Regions from separate parts of the Streptomyces sp. MMBL 11-1 genome, predicted to be linked through region 2. Evidence: riboswitches for the same ligand, from Rfam matches in the RefSeq annotation. Region 2 holds a riboswitch; each other region holds the start of a gene.
What was found. A riboswitch is a leader RNA that binds a small molecule or an ion and turns the genes downstream of it on or off. The one in region 2 is predicted to bind cobalamin.
Positions count from the first base shown of each region.

Region 1: it holds a riboswitch for cobalamin, as region 2 does, so the genes downstream of both, PSQ21_RS11475 (ABC transporter substrate-binding protein) here and metE (5-methyltetrahydropteroyltriglutamate--homocysteine S-methyltransferase) in region 2, are expected to answer to the same signal.
Region 3: it holds a riboswitch for cobalamin, as region 2 does, so the genes downstream of both, PSQ21_RS05920 (cobalamin biosynthesis protein) here and metE (5-methyltetrahydropteroyltriglutamate--homocysteine S-methyltransferase) in region 2, are expected to answer to the same signal.

Region 1 covers NZ_CP117709.1:2,675,145-2,678,391, reverse strand. Annotated here, with positions in the region: gene PSQ21_RS11485 (amino acid permease) at 1-603, shown strand, start outside; gene PSQ21_RS11480 (Mov34/MPN/PAD-1 family protein) at 736-1,158, shown strand; cobalamin riboswitch at 1,178-1,368, shown strand; gene PSQ21_RS11475 (ABC transporter substrate-binding protein) at 1,407-2,408, shown strand; gene PSQ21_RS11470 (FecCD family ABC transporter permease) at 2,405-3,247, shown strand, end outside.
Region 2 covers NZ_CP117709.1:7,003,885-7,007,131, reverse strand. Annotated here, with positions in the region: gene metE (5-methyltetrahydropteroyltriglutamate--homocysteine S-methyltransferase) at 1-1,371, opposite strand, end outside; cobalamin riboswitch at 1,537-1,751, opposite strand; gene PSQ21_RS30920 (hypothetical protein) at 2,080-2,277, shown strand; gene cobF (precorrin-6A synthase (deacetylating)) at 2,367-3,158, opposite strand.
Region 3 covers NZ_CP117709.1:1,387,048-1,390,294, forward strand. Annotated here, with positions in the region: gene PSQ21_RS05910 (inorganic phosphate transporter) at 1-809, shown strand, start outside; gene PSQ21_RS05915 (hypothetical protein) at 822-1,055, shown strand; cobalamin riboswitch at 1,207-1,338, shown strand; gene PSQ21_RS05920 (cobalamin biosynthesis protein) at 1,470-2,435, shown strand; gene PSQ21_RS05925 (cobyric acid synthase) at 2,476-3,247, shown strand, end outside.

The sequences.
Region 1 (3,247 bases), 4.3 Mb from region 2:
TCCACCTTCGAACCCGACGCCTCCCCGTTCGTGAAGGCCTTCGAGGAGATGGGGCTCGGCGTCGGCGCCGCGGTCGTCAACTTCGTCGTCCTCACCGCCGCGCTCTCCTCCTGCAACTCCGGCATGTACTCCACCGGCCGCATGCTCCGCGACCTCGCCCTCAACGGCCAGGGCCCCCGCGCCTTCGCCCGGCTGACGAAGAACGGCCTGCCGCTGGCGGGCACCACGTTCTCCGCCGCCCTGATGCTCGTCGGCGTGTGGATCAACTACCAGTGGCCGGGCAAGGCGTTCACCTACGTCGTCTCCTTCGCGACCATCTCCGGCATGTGGGCCTGGATCATGATTCTGATCAGCCAGATCCGCTACCGCCGCGCGGCCGACGCCGGTCTGCTCCCGCCGTCCTCGTTCAAGGCCCCCGGAGCCCCGTACACGAGCTGGTTCGCGCTCCTGTTCATCGGCCTGGTCATCGTGATGATGGCGATCGACGGGGACACCAGGATCTCGCTCTACTGCGCACCGCTGTGGGCGCTCATCCTCTTCGTCTCCCACCGGGCGCTCCGGTCACGCACCCCCGAGGAGAAGGCCACCGCCGGCAACCCCTGACCCGAGGGCAGGCCCCACACCGCCCTCCTCCCGGACCGCCCCCGGCCGCCCCAACGGCCGACGGCGTCCAGCATGCGGGCCCCCGCGTACCACCCATCGGTACGCCGGGGGCCCGCTGCTTATCCTGGCGCCATGCTGACCATCACCCAGGCGCTCCACGACCAGATCGTCGCCCACTCCCGCGCCGACCACCCCGACGAGGCGTGCGGAGTGGTCGCGGGCCCGGCCGGGACGGACCGCCCCGAGCGCTTCATCCCGATGCTCAACGCCGCCCGCTCGCCCACGTTCTACGAGTTCGACTCGGCCGACCTCCTCAAGCTCTACCGCGAGATGGACGACCGCGACGAGGAGCCCGTGATCGTCTACCACTCGCACACGGCGACCGAGGCCTACCCCTCCCGCACCGACGTCACCTACGCCAACGAACCAGGAGCCCACTACGTCCTGGTCTCCACCGCCGACACCGACGACGCCGGACCCTTCCAGTTCCGCTCGTACCGCATCGTGGACGGCGAGATCACCGAGGAGGACGTACGGGTCGTCGAGGCGTACTGACCCACCCGGGTGCCCCCACAGGGCCCCGCACGGGTCTGGCACACTGCCCCCAGACCCAACAAGGCAGCAGGAACCAGGAAGCCGGTGCGAATCCGGCACGGTCCCGCCACTGTGACCGGGCCCCCTCCCACGCGGACGACTCCCCAGCGGACGACGACGCACCGGAGGGCGGCCCGGAAGTCAGGAACTGGCCCGCCGCCTTCTCGCATCGACCAGGGGACGCGGAAATCCCCCGGAGAGGCCACGCCATGCCCCGGCGCACCCCCGCGCTCATAGCCGCCGCCGTGCTGCTCCCGCTCGCCCTCACCGCCTGCTCCACCCCGGACGGCGGCGACACCGCCACCACCGGGGACAAGGCCGCGGCCAGGAGCGACGGCTTCCCGTACACCGTCAAGAACTGCGGCGTCACCACCACGTACACGGCCCCGCCGCGACGCGTCGTCACCATGAACCAGCACGTCACCGAGATCATGCTGGAACTGGGCCTGGCGAAGTCCCTCGTCGGCACCGCCTACCTCGACGACCAGGTCCTGCCGAAGTACGCGAAGGACTACGCGTCCGTCCCGGTCATCGCGAAGGAGTACCCCTCCTACGAGCAGGTCCTCGCCGCCAACCCCGACTTCGTCTACGGCGGCTACGCCAGCGCGTTCGCGGCAGGCGACGGGCGCGGGCGCGAGGCGCTGAAGAAGTCCGGCATCGAGACCCGCCTCAACGCCGAGAGCTGCACCAAGGGCGACCAGCCCATGGACACCCTCTACGAGGAGATCCGCGAGGTCGGCCGCACCTTCGGCGTCAGCGACCGCGCCGAGGCCTGGATCAAGCGGGCCGAGGCCGACAACGCCGCCACCGCCGAGAAGCTCGCCGGCCTGAAGCCCGTCTCCGTCTTCGTCTACGACAGCGGCGACAAGACCGCGTTCACCGCCGGCGGCGAAGGCATCGGCAACGAACTGATCGAGCGGGCCGGCGGCACCAACGTCTTCGCCGACCTCGACAAGCCCTTCGGCGACGCCTCCTGGGAGAACGTCGTCGCCCGCAGGCCCGAGGCGATCGTGATCTACGACTACGGGGCCACCACCGTCGAACAGAAGAAGAAGCGCCTCCTCACCGACCCGGCCCTCGCCGACATCCCGGCCATCAGGAACAAGCGCTTCGCGGTCATGCCGCTCTCCGACGCGGTCCTCGGCGTCCGCGTCCCCGCCGCCGTCGACAAGCTCGCCGCCCAGCTCCACCCGGGGGCCACCACCCCGTGAGCTGCCGCACCGCCGCACCGCGACGGCCGCTCCGCTACACCCTGGTGCTCGGCGCCCTCGCCGTGCTCCTCGCCGCCGCCGTCATCGCCGCACTCGCCCTCGGCTCCGTCCGCATCCCGCCCGGCCAGGTCCTCTCCATCCTGACCGGGCGGGCGGACGCGAGCCCGTTCCGCACGATCGTCCTGGACGTCCGCCTTCCCCGGGTGCTGCTCGGCATCGTCGTCGGCGCCGGACTCGCCGTCATCGGCACCGTCCTCCAGGCCCTCGTACGCAACCAGCTCGCCGACCCGTTCCTCCTCGGCGTCTCCTCCGGGGCCTCCACCGGCGCCGTCCTGGTGATCGTCCTCGGCATCGGCGCGACCCTCGCCACCACCGTCACCATCCCCGCCGCGGCCTTCGCCGGTGCGCTGCTCTCACTGCTCCTCGTCTACACCCTGGCGCGCGGCGGAGGCGGCCTCGCCACCAACCGGCTCGTCCTCGCCGGGGTCGCCGTCTCCTACGTCCTCTCCGCCCTGACCAGCCTGATCCTGGTCACCTCCGCCCGCGCCGACCACCTCCAGGAAGTTCTCTACTGGACCCTCGGCGGCCTCGGCGCGGCCCGCTGGGACATGCTCGCGCTCCCCGCGGTCACCCTGGCCGTCGGCACCGCCGTACTCCTCACCCTGGCCCGGCCGCTCGACCTGCTCCTGGTGGGGGAGGAGGGCGCGACCGTCCTCGGCCTCGACACCGCCCGCTTCCGGGCCGCCGTCTTCGTCCTCGCCTCCCTCATGACCGGGGCGCTCGTCGCGTACAGCGGGGCGATCGGCTTCGTCGGGCTGATGGTCCCGCACATGGCCCGG
Region 2 (3,247 bases):
GGTGCGCACCTCGGTGGTCTGCGGGAAGGAGCCGATGGTGGTCGTCGGCAGCAGCGGCAGTCCGAGGTGGGCGCGTTGGACGGCGGCGCGTTCCGGGTACGGCTGGGAGCGGCGGCCGTCCGCGTCGGTGACGGCCGCCGCACGGGCGCGGACGGCCGGGTCGCGGGTGAGCGCCGCGTCGGTGCGGGAGGCCAGGTCGGCGCGGTTGGCGGCGAGTTCGGCCGCGATGGTGTCCGTGCCGCCGCCCAGACCACGGGCCAGGACGACGATTTCCTGGGTCTTCTGCTGGGCGAAGGCGAGCCAGCGGGCGATGCCCGGATCGATGCTCTGCTCGGCGTCGGCGTCCAGCGGGACGTGCAGGAGGGAGCAGGAGGCGGAGACGTCGACCCGGTCGGCGAGGCCGAGGAGAGTGCCGAGGGTGGCGAGCGACTTCTCGTAGTCGTTGATCCAGATGTTGCGGCCGTTCACGACACCGGCGACCAGCCGTTTGCCGGGCAGCCCGCCGGCCGCCGCGAGGTCGTCGAGGTTCCCCGCGCCGGACTCGGTGAAGTCCAGGGCCAGCCCGTCGACGGGGGCCTTGGCCAGGACCGCCAGCGCTTCGCCGAGCCGCCCGAAGTAGGAGGCGACCAGCAGTCGGGGCCGGTCGGCGTGTCCGCCGAGCTCGCGGTAGGCGCGGGCGGCGGCGTTCAACTCGGCAGGGGTGCGGTCCTGGACGAGCGCGGGTTCGTCGAGCTGCACCCACGTGGCGCCCGCCGCGCGCAGGTCGGCGAGGACCTCCGCGTACACGGGGAGCAGCCGGTCCAGGAGGGTCAGCGGCTCGAAGTCCACCGCCACGCCGGGAGCCGCCTTGGCGAGCAGGAGATAGGTGATGGGTCCGACCAGCACCGGTCGGGGCGTGAGACCGAGGGCCAGCGCCTCCTGGAACTCCGCGACCTGCTTGGCGGAGTCGGCGGAGAACACCGTGTCCGGGCCCAACTCAGGTACCAGATAGTGGTAGTTCGTGTCGAACCACTTCGTCATCTCCAGCGGGGCGACGTCCTGTGTGCCCCGGGCCATGGCGAAGTAGCCGTCGAGGGCGTCGGCGTCGACGGCCTCGCGGTGCCGCTCGGGGACTGCGCCGACCATGACGCTGGTGTCCAGGACATGGTCGTAGTACGAGAAGTCACCGGTCGGCACCTCGTGGACTCCGGCCTCGGCGAGCTGCCGCCAGGTTCCCCGGCGCAGCTCGGCGGCGGTCTCCCGGAGGGCGTCGGCGTCGACGCGGCCCTTCCAGTAACCCTCGATGGCCTTCTTCAGTTCGCGGTTCCGGCCCTGGCGGGGGTAGCCGTACACGGTGGTCTGTGCTGCCGCGGCTGCGGGCTTCGCTGTCACGTGACTCTCCTTCGCGAGCGTGTCTGCGGGACAGATCCCGGGACGGGACGCGAACGCGAGGGGATGACACGTCGGGCGGAGACCGGAACACGTAGAACCGTGTCCGTCCGCCCGCTGGTCACGCCGACCCGCCCACGAGGTCACCGAGATCTCCGCACGCGAACGGTCGCGTGCGGGCAACGGGCAGGTCTTCGGACTCGCGGGCACGTCTGCCGGGGCAGACACCTAATGACCGTCGCTTCCCAGACCCGGCCGGGCCCAGTGCGTATGACGGCGGTCGTTCCCACTCACCGCTGCGGGGCAGTCCCGGATTCCCACCGGGTTCCCTCTTACGACACCCTGCCTGGCGGACAGGGCGAACCAGCTGCGCCGGTCAGCCTAGACGGACGCCCGGCCCGTGCGCACTGTTGTTCACACTTCGGATGGTGCCACGGGGCGACGGGGCGGCGAGCGCTCCCGTCCCCGGGTCGGACTCCGTCGCGGCGGGGCACCGCGGCCTGCCACGCCCGTTTTCCGCTCGTTCGGCCGTTCGTCGGCCGCGTGCTGACCGCTGGTCAGGTCAGGCGCGTCCACTGGGCGTGACAGTGACACAGATGTAACCGAATGGCGTAGGGACTGCGGAACCACCGAGCGTCACAAGCCGTTCTTCTTCCCACTACACGGCCGCCGACCCACGGCGAGGCCGACCGAGGAAACGGAAAACGCCAGATGAAGAAGACAGTCGGGTGGGCCCAGGACGGCGACGACTGGACGATCACCGTGAACGGCACGCTGTATCGCGCGATCGAACGGCCGGCGGACGGCCGGGTGCACGACTACCTGGTGCGGGGCGACGACCTCACCGCCGAATGCCCGAGCCTGGGGCACGGGCTCGGCGTGATCAGGGCGCACGAGACCCGGCGCTGAGCACTCCCGGGACCGCTGTCGGGTCCGACGACGAGGTGCGGAGACCCTCGCCGCCCGCGCCTCGACGTGGGCCCGTCCGCCATCGGCCGTCAGTCGCCGCCCGTGCCGGGCGGTCGGCGCAGCAGATAGGTGTCCATGATCCAGCCGTGCCGTTCGCGGGCCTCCGCGCGCAGCCGCCTGATCCGGCCGGCGACCTCGTCGAGCGGGCCGGAGACCAGGATCTCGTCGGGGGTGCCGATGTACGCGCCCCAGTGGATCCACAGGCCCCTGCCCGTCAGGTGGGTGAAGCTCTCGTGGCCGTCGAGCATCACGACGATGTCGCCGTCGTCCTCGGGAAAGCCCTGGGCGAGACGCCTGCCGGGGGTGATGTGGATGGGGCGGCCGACCCGGTTCAGGGTGACGCCGTGGCGTGCGGCGAGGGCGGAGACGCTGCTGATGCCGGGGATCACCTCATGGCCGAATTCCACCGTGCCCCGGCCCCGGATGTCGTCGAGGATCGCGAGGGTGCTGTCGTACAGGGACGGGTCGCCCCACACCAGGAAGGCTCCGCACTGTCCCGGCGCGAGTTCCTCGATGATCAGGCGTTCGCAGATGTGGGCGCGGCGGTGACGCCAGTCGCGCACCGCCGAGGTGTAGCGCCCGCCGTCCTGCTGGGTGCGGTCCCGCCACGGGTCCTCGGCCTCGACGACGCGGTAGGGGCCGGTGAGGTGTTCGTCGAGGATGTCCCGCCGCAGCCGGGTGAGGGACTCCTTCTCCTTGCCTTTGCCGACCACGAAGAAGACGTCGGCCCGGCGCATGGCCTTCACCGCGGCGAGGGTCAGGTGGTCGGGGTCGCCGGCGCCCATGCCGATGACGAGGAGGTGGCGGGGTGCGTCGCTCATGTCGGCCGATCATGCCAGGAACGGGACGAGGCGGTCCTGCCGGGACGTCCGGCCAGGTGCGCGGGCAGGGCGGTGGCGCGGTGGAGAAG
Region 3 (3,247 bases), 5.6 Mb from region 2:
TGGCCACGCGGCTGACGTACCGGATCAACCGGAACGTCACCGACGAGGGTCAGCTCAAGTCGACCGCCAAGGGCTACCGGGCCGGACAGATCGCCTCCGCCGGTCTCGTCTCGCTCGCCCACGGCACCAACGACGCCCAGAAGACGATGGGCATCATCACGCTGGCGCTGGTCACCAGTGGCGTCCTCGCCCCCGGCTCCAACCCGCCGCTGTGGGTCATCGTCTCCGCCGGTGTGGCCATCGCGCTCGGCACCTACCTCGGCGGCTGGCGCATCATCCGCACGATGGGCAAGGGGCTGACCGACCTCCAGCCGCCGCAGGGCTTCGCCGCCCAGACCAGCGCGGCGACGGTCATCCTGGCCTCCTCGCACCTCGGCTTCTCGCTCTCCACCACCCAGTCCTGCTCCGGCGCCGTGATGGGCGCGGGTCTCGGCCGCAAGGGGGGCGTGGTCCGCTGGTCCACCGCCACCCGGATGTTCGTCGCCTGGGGTCTGACGCTCCCGGCGGCCGGTCTGATCGGCGCGGGCGCCGAGTTCCTGACCAAGCAGGGCCCCTGGGGCATCACCGTCACCGCGGTCGTGCTCGTGGGCGGCTCCTTCGCCATCTGGCTGGCCTCGCGCCGCCAGCCGGTGGACCACACCAACGTCAACGACCCGGACGGGGAGGGCGAGCCCCAGGGCGTCGTCACCACCGCCATCGCCGCGGTCCAGCCGCCGCCCGCCGGCGCCCCGGCCGCCGACCTCGCAACCACCATCCCGGCCCCGGCCTCGTCGCCCGACGACCCGGCCCGGCCGCCGGCCAAGGTGTAAGGACAGATCCGCATGAAAATCGACTGGGCAGCCCTCGCCTCCGTGTTCGGTGTCAGCCTCGTGGTCACCGTCGCGCTGGTCGGCCTCTTCACCCTGGGCATCGTCGCCCTCTCCAAGCAGTCCGCCACGGCCGGAAGCGGCGCCGCCGGCGGCGGGTCGGTCGCGCTGGCGCGCACCGCGGCGTACGTCTGCTTCGCGGCGTGCGTGGCGGCGGTCGCGTACGGGATCTACCTGATCGTCGCCTGACCCCGCACCCCGCTTCTCCCTCGGGCCGGACACACCCTCGTGTGTCCGGCCCGATGTGCGTCTGCGCACAGTGGAGCCTCGCAGGTCAACAGCGAGTTGACGGTTGTTCGCGGGGCGTGGTGGACTGCCGGAGCCATTTACGGCGACAGCAGAGGAAGCCGGTGCGAATCCGGCGCGGTCCCGCCACTGTCACCGGGGAGCACTCCCCCACACCGGACGTCACGGCCCACGGAACACGGGCTGGAAGGCCGGGGGAACTGCGGATCCGGAAGCCAGGAGACTCTCGTCGCCGGTCACGTCGAACCAGGGCGCGGACCCTGAGTGAGGACATACGCCATGCCCGGCCGCCGTGTGCCGCTTCCTGTCCCCCCTCATCCCCCTTCCGGAACGCCTCTCCCCGCGACGGGCTGAGCCGTGCGTGCCGACCGCGTCTTCGCGTACGGCGCCACGGCCGGGCTGATCGCCGACGCTCTGCTCGGCGACCCCCGTCGGGGCCATCCCGTCGCCGGATTCGGCCGCGCAGCCGCGCGGGCCGAATCCCTGCTGTGGCGTGACGACCGGGGCCGGGGCGCCCTGCACACCCTCGTGTGCGCCGGCGGCGCCGTCGGGGCCGCCGCGCTGGCCGCCCGCGCCACCCGGGACCGCCCCGCGCTCGCCGTCGCGCTGACCGCCGCCACCGCCTGGTCCGTCGTCGGGGGGACGTCGCTCGGCCGGGAGGCGCGCGCCATCGGCGGCGCCCTGGCCGCCGGGGACCTGGAGGCCGCGCGGGAGCGGCTGCCGCACCTGTGCGGTCGCGATCCGCACTCCCTCGACGGCCCCGGGATCGCCCGCGCGGTCGTCGAGTCGGTCGCCGAGAACACCTCGGACGCCGTTGTCGGCGCGCTGGTGTGGGGGGCGATCGGCGGGGTCCCGGGGCTCGTCGGCTTCCGGGCCGTGAACACGCTCGACGCGATGGTCGGCCACAAGTCCCCCCGCTACCGCCGTTACGGCTGGGCCTCGGCCCGCCTGGACGACCTCGCGGGGTGGCCCGGCGCCCGTCTGACGGCCGCGCTGGCCGTGGCGGGCGGTGGGCGGCCCCGGGAGGCCGTACGCGCCTGGAGGGCGGACGCGGGGCGTCACCCGAGCCCGAACGCGGGGCCGGTGGAGGCAGCGTTCGCGGGTGCGCTCGGCGTACGGCTGGGCGGGACGCTGGCGTACGCGGGGCGCGTCGAGCACCGGCCGGTGCTGAACGGGGAGTCCGGGCGGGCCGTGCGGGGAGCGGACATCGAACGTGCGGTACGGCTGTCGCGCCGGGTGAGCACGCTGGCCCTCGGTGTGTGCGTGGCGGGGCGGCTGGTCGCGGGCCGGACGGTCACGGGGCGGAAGTGGGGACGGTCATGAACGGTCCGGGACGGAACGCGGTACGGGAACGGGAGCGGGCATGAGCGGCGGACTGCTGGTCGCGGGCACCACATCGGACGCGGGCAAGAGCGTCGTCACGGCGGGCATCTGCCGCTGGCTTAAGCGCCGGGGCGTGAAGGTCGCGCCCTTCAAGGCCCAGAACATGTCCCTGAACTCCTTCGTGACCCGACAGGGCGCGGAGATCGGGCGGGCCCAGGCGATGCAGGCGCAGGCCGCCCGGGTGGAGCCGACGGCCCTGATGAACCCGGTGCTGCTGAAGCCCGGCAGCGACCGCTCCAGCCAGGTGGTCCTGATGGGGAAGCCGGTCGGCGAGATGAGCGCCCGGGGGTACCACGGGGGCCGTCAGGAGGCGCTGCTCGGCACGGTGACGGACTGCCTGGAGGAGCTGCGGTCGACGTACGACGCGGTGATCTGCGAGGGGGCGGGCTCCCCCGCCGAGATCAATCTCCGGCGCACCGACATCGTGAACATGGGGATCGCGCGGGCCGCCCGCTTCCCCGTGCTGGTGGTCGGGGACATCGACCGGGGCGGGGTCTTCGCGTCGTTCTTCGGAACAACGGCGTTGCTGGGCCCCGAGGACCAGGCGCTGGTCGCGGGCTACCTGGTGAACAAGTTCCGGGGCGACGTCTCCCTGCTGGAGCCGGGCCTGGACATGCTGTACGGGCTGACCGGGCGGCGGACGTACGGGGTGCTGCCGTTCGCCCACGGGCTCGGCATCGACGAGGAGGACGGCCTGCGGGTGTCCTTGCGGGGTGCGGTGCGGGAGTCGGTCGTGGCTCGCCCGCACGGCG